DNA from 2 places in the Streptomyces sp. NPDC086077 genome. Region 2 is predicted to be linked to the other one. Evidence: riboswitches for the same ligand, from Rfam matches in the RefSeq annotation. Region 2 holds a riboswitch; the other holds the start of a gene.

Evidence for each region. Region 2 has a riboswitch for S-adenosylmethionine ahead of thrC (threonine synthase). Riboswitches for the same ligand answer to the same signal wherever they lie in the genome.
Region 1: another riboswitch for S-adenosylmethionine. It lies ahead of AB0O67_RS10920 (aminotransferase class V-fold PLP-dependent enzyme); the one in region 2 lies ahead of thrC (threonine synthase).

Annotation. Positions count from the first base shown of each region.
Region 1 is NZ_JBFBJT010000027.1:7,503-11,312, forward strand. It holds gene AB0O67_RS10910 (cytochrome bc complex cytochrome b subunit) at 1-348, shown strand, start outside; gene trpD (anthranilate phosphoribosyltransferase) at 486-1,550, shown strand; SAM riboswitch class IV at 1,635-1,751, shown strand; gene AB0O67_RS10920 (aminotransferase class V-fold PLP-dependent enzyme) at 1,914-3,275, shown strand; gene AB0O67_RS10925 (Lrp/AsnC ligand binding domain-containing protein) at 3,405-3,686, opposite strand; gene AB0O67_RS10930 (rhomboid family intramembrane serine protease) at 3,683-3,810, opposite strand, start outside.
Region 2 is NZ_JBFBJT010000203.1:12-3,821, forward strand. It holds partial or broken gene AB0O67_RS34200 (cold shock domain-containing protein) at 1-71, opposite strand, end outside; gene AB0O67_RS34205 (MoaD/ThiS family protein) at 524-799, opposite strand; gene thrC (threonine synthase) at 880-2,169, opposite strand; SAM riboswitch class I at 2,188-2,343, opposite strand; gene AB0O67_RS34215 (glucosyl-3-phosphoglycerate synthase) at 2,515-3,459, shown strand; gene AB0O67_RS34220 (trehalose-6-phosphate synthase) at 3,543-3,810, shown strand, end outside.

The DNA of each region.
Region 1 (3,810 bases), on a different contig from region 2:
GCCTTCGTCGTCACCAAGCGGATCTGCCTCGGCCTGCAGCGCCGGGACAAGGACAAGGTGCTGCACGGGCGGGAGACCGGCACCATCAAGCGTCTGCCGCACGGTGAGTTCATCGAGGTCCACGAGCCGCTCAGCCAGGAGGCGCTGTACACGCTCACGGCACACGAGCAGTACCAGCCGGCCGAGATCGGCCCGGCGGTCGACGAGAACGGCGTCGAGCGCAAGGTGACGGGCACCGAGAAGCTGCGCGCCAAGCTCAGCAACTCCTACTACGGTGAGGACGCCCAGATCCCCAAGCCCACCGTCGATGAGTACAAGGAGATCACGAGCGGCCACGGCCACCACTGATCGCCGCACTCGCCACGCCACGGCGAAGGGCCCCGTCCGATGTTCGGACGGGGCCCTTCGCCGTGCCCGGGGCTGGATAGGGTGGACCCAGTTCGAGACACGTGTCCCGTACGACGGGACTGGACCAGGAGCGGCTCATGAGCGCTGTGACCCCCGCTGGAGGCGACACCGCGGCGGGCCGCTCCTGGCCCGCCCTGCTGAACGGCTTGCTGGACGGCCGTGACCTGAGCGCCGACGACACCGCTTGGGCGATGGACCTGATCATGCGGGGCGAGGCGACGGACGCGCAGATCGCCGGCTTCGCGGTGGCGCTGCGGGCCAAGGGCGAGACCGTCGAGGAGATCAGCGGGCTCGTGCGCACGATGTACGAGCACGCGAACGTCATCGAGGTGCCGGGCGAGACGGTCGACATCGTCGGGACCGGCGGCGACGGCGCGAAGACGGTGAACATCTCCACCATGTCGGCGATCGTCATCGCCGGTACGGGCGCGAAGGTCGTCAAGCACGGCAACCGGGCCGCGTCCTCCGCCTCCGGGGCCTCCGACGTGCTGGAGAAGCTGGGCGTCAACCTGCAGCTGACACCGCGGCGGGTCGCCGAGGTCGCCGAGGAGGCGGGGATCACCTTCTGCTTCGCGGTGAAGTTCCACCCGGCGCTGCGTCATGTGGCCGCCGCGCGAGGCCAGTTGGGCATCCGGACGACGTTCAACTTCCTGGGCCCGCTGACCAACCCGGCGAAGGTCAAGGCGCAGGCGGTGGGTGTCGCGGACCTCCGGATGGCGCCGATCGTCGCCGGTGTCTTCGCCGGGCGCGGCAACTCCTCGCTGGTCTTCCGCGGCGACGACGGCCTGGACGAGCTGACGACCACGTCGACGTCGCGGGTGTGGGTTGTCCGCGACGGCAAGGTGACCGAGGAGGCCTTCGACCCGCGCGACGTCGGCCTCGACCTGGTGCCGGTTCAGGCGCTGCGCGGCGCGGACGCCTCGTACAACGCCGAGGTCGCCCGGCGCCTGCTGGACGGCGAGCCGGGCCCCGTACGGGACGCGGTGCTGCTGAACGCCGCGGCGGCGCTGGTGGCGCTGGAGCCCGGCGACGGGCCGCTGGCCGAGCAGATCGGCGCCGGGATGGCGAGGGCGGCGGAGGCGATCGACTCGGGTGCCGCCAGGCGGGTGCTGGACCGCTGGGTGGCGGCGAGCAACGCCTGAGGCCGCCTGCGGTGACGCGGGGCGCGGTCCGGATTCTGGACCGCGCCTTGCGAGCCGAAGATCATGTGGCAGGATGCTGTACCAGGTCATGAGCGACAGCTGAAAGGCCCCGGCCGGCTGTCCGGCAACCCTCCGTCCGTGGCGGGGTGCCCCGGGTGAAGACCAGGTCGTAGGCAGTGAGGCCTACGACAAGCGCGGACCCCTCGCGTCACCAGGGGTCCTGGTCGTCGAGGGAGCCTTCCGTGAGCCAGCGAATGCGATAGGGCCGCAGAGCCCCGCCTCCGCATACCCCTTTCTCTCCACCCCCGCGCTCGAGCGTGTCGCTCGCGTGGTGGTGTCCGTCTGTCTCACGGGAGTACACCCATGTCCGTCGCCACCGCTGCCGCCGACCAGTCCGTTTGTGCCCCGCTGCCCGTTCTGGGCCGGGATGTGACCGTCCCGCTCGTCACCGGGGGCGAGGTCACCTACGCGGCCCTCGACTACGCGGCCAGCGCCCCCGCCCTCCAGCGCGTCTGGGACGACGTGGCGGCCTACGCGCCGTACTACGGCAGCGTCCACCGCGGTGCCGGCTACCTCTCCCAGCTGTCCACCGACCTCTTCGAGAACGCCCGCAGGACCGTCGCCGAGTTCCTCGACTGCCGTGACGACGACCAGGTGATCTTCACCCGGGCCACCACCGACTCGCTCAACCTGCTCGCCGGCGCCCTTCCCGCCGGCTGCCAGGTCTTCGTCTTCGAGACCGAGCACCACGCCTCCCTGCTGCCCTGGCGGGACGCCGACGTCACCTACCTCGACGCCCCGCGCACCCCGCGGCAGGCGGTGCGGACCCTGGAGCGCGCGCTGGCCGGGCGCGGGTCCCGGGGCCCGGCCCTGGTCTGCGTCACCGGCGCCTCCAACGTCACCGGCGAACTGTGGCCCGTACGGGAGCTCGCCGCGGCCGCGCACGCGCACGGCGCCCGGATCGTGCTGGACGCCGCCCAGCTCGCGCCGCACCACCCGGTCTCCGTGCGGGAGCTGGACGTCGACTGGGTGGCCTTCTCCGGGCACAAGCTGTACGCCCCGTTCGGCTCCGGCGTGCTGGCCGGCCGGGCCGACTGGCTGCGCGAGGCCGAGCCGTACCTCGCGGGCGGCGGTGCCAGCCGCACGGTCGCCCGGCGTGCCGACGGCGGCGTCGACGTGGAGTGGCACGACAGCGCCGCCCGGCACGAGGCGGGCTCCCCGAACGTGATCGGCGCCTACGCCGTCGCCTCGGCCTGCAAGGCCCTCGCCGAGGCCGGATACGACGCCCTGGTCGCCCGGGAACAGCACCTGATCCGCAAGGTCCGCGACGGCCTCGCCGGGGTGCCCGAGGTCCGGATCCTGTCCCTGTTCGGCGACGACGCCCCCCGCGTCGGGGTGCTCTCCTTCGTCGTCGAGGGCTGGAACAGCTCGCACTTCGCCGCCGCCCTGTCCGCCGAGTACGGCATCGGCGTCCGCGACGGGCTCTTCTGTGCCCACCCCCTCGTCCGTACGCTGCTGGGCGGCGACCCGCAGACCCAGGGCGAGTGCGGTGCCCCCGAGGCGGCTCCCGGCGAGAAGTCGCTGAACGCCGTCCGGGTGAGCTTCGGCGCGGGGACGCCGGACGAGCATGTCGAGCGGTTCGTCGGGGCGGTGCGGGAACTGGTCCGGGACGGCGCGAAGTGGAACTACCGCACGGTGGAAGGGCGTTGCGTCCCCGCCGTGTGATCCCGCTGTGTGATCCCGCTGTGTGATCCCGCCGTGTGATCCCGCCGTGTGATCCCGCCGTGTGATCCCGCCGCGCTTGCGGGGGGATCGCCACCGCGCGGTTCGACGCCTAGGGGCGGTGTCCGCGGGCTAGCTGTCCAGCCCGATCGCGAACGCCGCCTCCAGGTCGTGCTGGGAGTACGTACGGAACGCCACGTGGGTGTCCGTCGCCTCCACGCCGGCGATCTTGCTGATGCTGCCGGGAATGACGTCGGCGAGGTTCTCGTGCTGCTTCACCCGGACCATGGCGATCAGGTCGTAGGTCCCGGTGACGGAGAAGACCTCACTGACGGAGTCCAGCGCGGCGATCTGCTCGGCGATCTCGGGGATCCGGTCCACGCTGGTCTTGATCAGGACGATCGCGGTGATCACGGCTGGTTCTCTCCCTCGGGGGCCGGAGCAGGGGCGGGCTTCACTCTAGTCGTACGGCCGAATCGCGCCCACGCGTAGGCGAAGCCCAGGCCGAAGCCCACCAGGTGGGCCAGATAGGCCACCC
Region 2 (3,810 bases):
GCACCACCGTCGACCGCGATGAAGCCGTACCCCTTCTCCGCGTTGAACCACTTGACGGTGCCCTGAGCCATGCCTAACTCCCCTATTACTGGCCCTTGCACAGATCCACACTTCGCGGATCCGGGTCAGACCTCGCCCGCCATTTGCTGAGGGGCGTGCGCCGGAACGCGTCGACCGCGGCTGAATGTATCTGTCCAACTGCCGTCTGCAACAGGTCAATCGGACGAGAAATCTGGGCGTCGGCGGTCGGTAATTTGCGGAGAATTCGCCCGGATTCAGGGCAAGTCGGGCTCCATAAAAGGAATGAAAGACGTAAAAGAGCCACACACTTTGGCTACTTCTCATCGCATCGGAGCCGGAACTCATATGCGCCCGGCATGTGGAGCCGCGACGCGTTCCCCAACTCTACCGCGCTCAACCACACTGAATTGCCCCCTCCGCTTCTCTCACGGAGGGGGCAGCTCGATGAACATTGAGTAACCTGAGTTACTCACGGTAATGCGAGGGCGTTTCAGCGGGCCGTTCAGCCGCCGGCGACCGCCGGGATGATGGACACGCCGGCACCGTCCGGAGTGGCCGTCTCCAGGCCCTGCTCGAAGCGGACGTCGTCGTCGTCGACGTACACGTTGACGAACCGCCGCAGCCTGCCCTGGTCGTCCAGGACCCGGGCGGCGATACCGGTGTGGTTCTTCTCCAGATCGGCGATCACCTCACCGAGGTTCGCCCCCTCGGCGGGGACCTCGGCCTGGCCGCCGGTGTAGGTGCGCAGGATCGTGGGGATGCGGACGGTGACGCTCACGTTGAAACCTCCGGTGGAATGACAGACCTGGGGGCAGGGGAACCGCGCGGCCGGCCCCCGCCGGCCCGCAGCATGACGGTTCAGACGAGTCCGGCCTCGCGGAACGACTCCAGGCTGGGCCGGATGGTGGCCGTCAGACCCGTACCCGCCACCGCGTCCAGCGTCTTCAGACCGTCCCCGGTGTTCAGCACGACGGTCGTCAGTGACGGGTCCAGCACGCCGAGTTCGACCAGCTTGCGCGTGACCCCGACGGTCACCCCGCCCGCTGTCTCGGCGAAGATCCCCTCGGTCCGCGCGAGCAGCTTGATCGCGTCCACGATCTGCTCGTCCGTCACGTCCTCCACCGCGCCGCAGGTGCGCCGCGCGATGTCCAGCACGTACGGCCCGTCGGCCGGGTTGCCGATGGCCAGCGACTTGGCGATGGTGTGCGGCTTCTGCGGCCGGACGACGTCGTGCCCCGACTTGAACGCGGTCGACACCGGCGAGCAGCCCTCCGCCTGCGCCCCGAAGATCTTGTACGGCCGGTCCTCGACGAGCCCGAGCTCGATCAGCTCCTGCAGCCCCTTGTCGATCTTCGTGAGCTGGGAGCCGGAGGCGATCGGCACCACGATCTGGTCGGGCAGCCGCCAGCCGAGCTGCTCGCAGATCTCGTACGCCAGGGTCTTGGACCCCTCCGCGTAGTACGGCCGCAGGTTGACGTTGACGAAACCCCAGCCCTCGCCTGCCGGGTCGCCGATCAGCTCGGAGCAGAAACGGTTCACGTCGTCGTAGTTGCCCTCGATGCCGACGAGTTCGCCGCCGTAGACCGCGGCCATGACGACCTTGCCCTGCTCCAGGTCGTGCGGGATGAACACGCAGGAGCGGAAGCCGGCCCGGGCGGCGGCGGCGCCGACGGCGCCCGCGAGGTTGCCGGTGGACGAGCAGGAGAGGGTGGTGAAGCCGAAGGCCCGAGCGGCCTCCAGGGCCTGGGCGACCACCCGGTCCTTGAAGGAGTGGGTCGGGTTGCCGGAGTCGTCCTTGACGAACAGCTTGCCGGGCTCGACGCCGAGTTCACCCGCGAGACGGTCGGCCCGGACCAGCTCGGTCCAGCCGGGGTTCAGGTTCGGCTTGCCGGCCACGTCGGCCGGGACGGGCAGCAGCGGGGCGTAACGCCAGATGTTCGCCGGGCCCGCCTCGATGCGCTTGCGGAGCTCCTCGGCGTCGTACGCGGAGAAGTCGTATGCGACCTCCAGCGGGCCGAAACACTCCTCGCAGGCGAAGACCGGGCCGAGCGGAACACGGTGGCCGCATTCGCGGCAGGACAGCGCCGCGGCGGGACCGAGGTCGACGGTGGAGTTGCTGGTGCTGCCTTCAACAGTCTGCACAGCCATGTGAGGCGAGGCCCTTTCTCCTCATCTTCCTCACGACGCATCTCGCCGTGAGACGGAATTGGCACCTTCCCTAGCCGGGAGCCTCGCGGAACGATCAAGAACGATCTACGAGAACCGACTGGAGGGTTGCCGGGGCTTCAACGGGCCGTTTCCCTCTGCCCCTCTGGATGAGCTGTATGTGGTTGTTGTGCGGTGGTGAGAGCCGACGACCCCCGACATGCGATGGTCACCAGCGTTGTTCAAGACTGTAACCGAAGGCCAGGACAGTTGAGATAGTCGTCCGAACCGCGAGATGGATCACAGAACGGGTCCGCTCGCCGAGAGAACGCAGAGGAGCACCGGACTGTGCTGGAGGAAGTCGAGCGCTGGCTGAGCACCCGCTCCTGGTCGCTGGCCGACCGTCCGCTCCACAAGATCCTGGCCGCGAAGCGCGGCACGGGCCAGTCGATCAGTGTCGTGCTGCCCGCGCTCAACGAGGAGGAGACCGTCGGCGACATCGTCGCCGCGATCCGGCACGACCTCATGGAACAGGTCCCGCTGGTCGACGAGGTCGTCGTGGTCGACTCCGGCTCGACCGACCGCACCTCCGAGGTGGCGGCCGCGGCGGGCGCCCGGGTGGCGCACCGCGACGCGATACTCGCGCGCATCCCGCCCGTCCCCGGCAAGGGCGAGGTGCTGTGGCGCTCCCTGCTCGTCACCCGCGGCGACATCGTCTGCTTCATCGACGCGGACCTGAGGGAGTTCTCCTCGGACTTCGTCACGGGCATCGTCGGCCCGCTGCTCACCGACCCCGACATCGCCCTCGTGAAGGGGATGTACGACCGCCCCCTGGGCAACGCGGCCGGGCAGGGCGGCCGGGTGACCGAGCTGATGGCCCGCCCGCTGCTGAACCTGCACTGGCCGCAGCTGGCCGGCTTCGTCCAGCCGCTCGGCGGCGAGTACGCGGCCCGGCGCTCACTGCTGGAGCAGCTGCCGTTCCCGGTCGGGTACGGCGTGGAGCTGGGCATGCTGGTGGACTCCCTGCATCTGGTCGGGCTCGACGCCCTCGCCCAGGTGGACGTCGGGGTGCGCAAGCACCGGCACCAGGACGGGCAGGCGCTGGGCCGGATGGCGGCGGCGATCTACCGCACGGCCCAGCTGCGGCTGGCCCGCGGCCAGCTCGTCCGCCCCTGCCTCACCCAGTTCGAGCGGGTGGAGGACGGGTTCGAGCCGCGGACGTACTCCGTGGACACGGAGGAGCGGCCACCGATGGTGGAGATCGCGGAGTACGCGGCCCGGAAGGTGGCCTGACCGTGGGATACGGCTGTATACGGTCCCGTTTCGGGCTCGAACCGTACGTTTGAGCGGATCAGGAGAGGGCTAGGTTGAGGCGTATGGCTTCGACGTACGGTCCTGCGCAGGTACTGGTCGCCTCCAACCGGGGCCCGGTCTCGTACGAGGTGCGTGACGACGGCTCGCTGCACGCCAAACGTGGTGGCGGCGGACTCGTCTCCGGCCTCTCCGCGATCGGCCCGGACGCCGGCGCGCTGTGGGTGTGCTCCGCCCTCGGCGACGGCGACCGCGAGGCGGTGCGGCGCGGCGTCGGGGAGTCGGGCGTGCGGATGCTGGACATCGCGGCCGACGTGCACGCCGACGCGTACA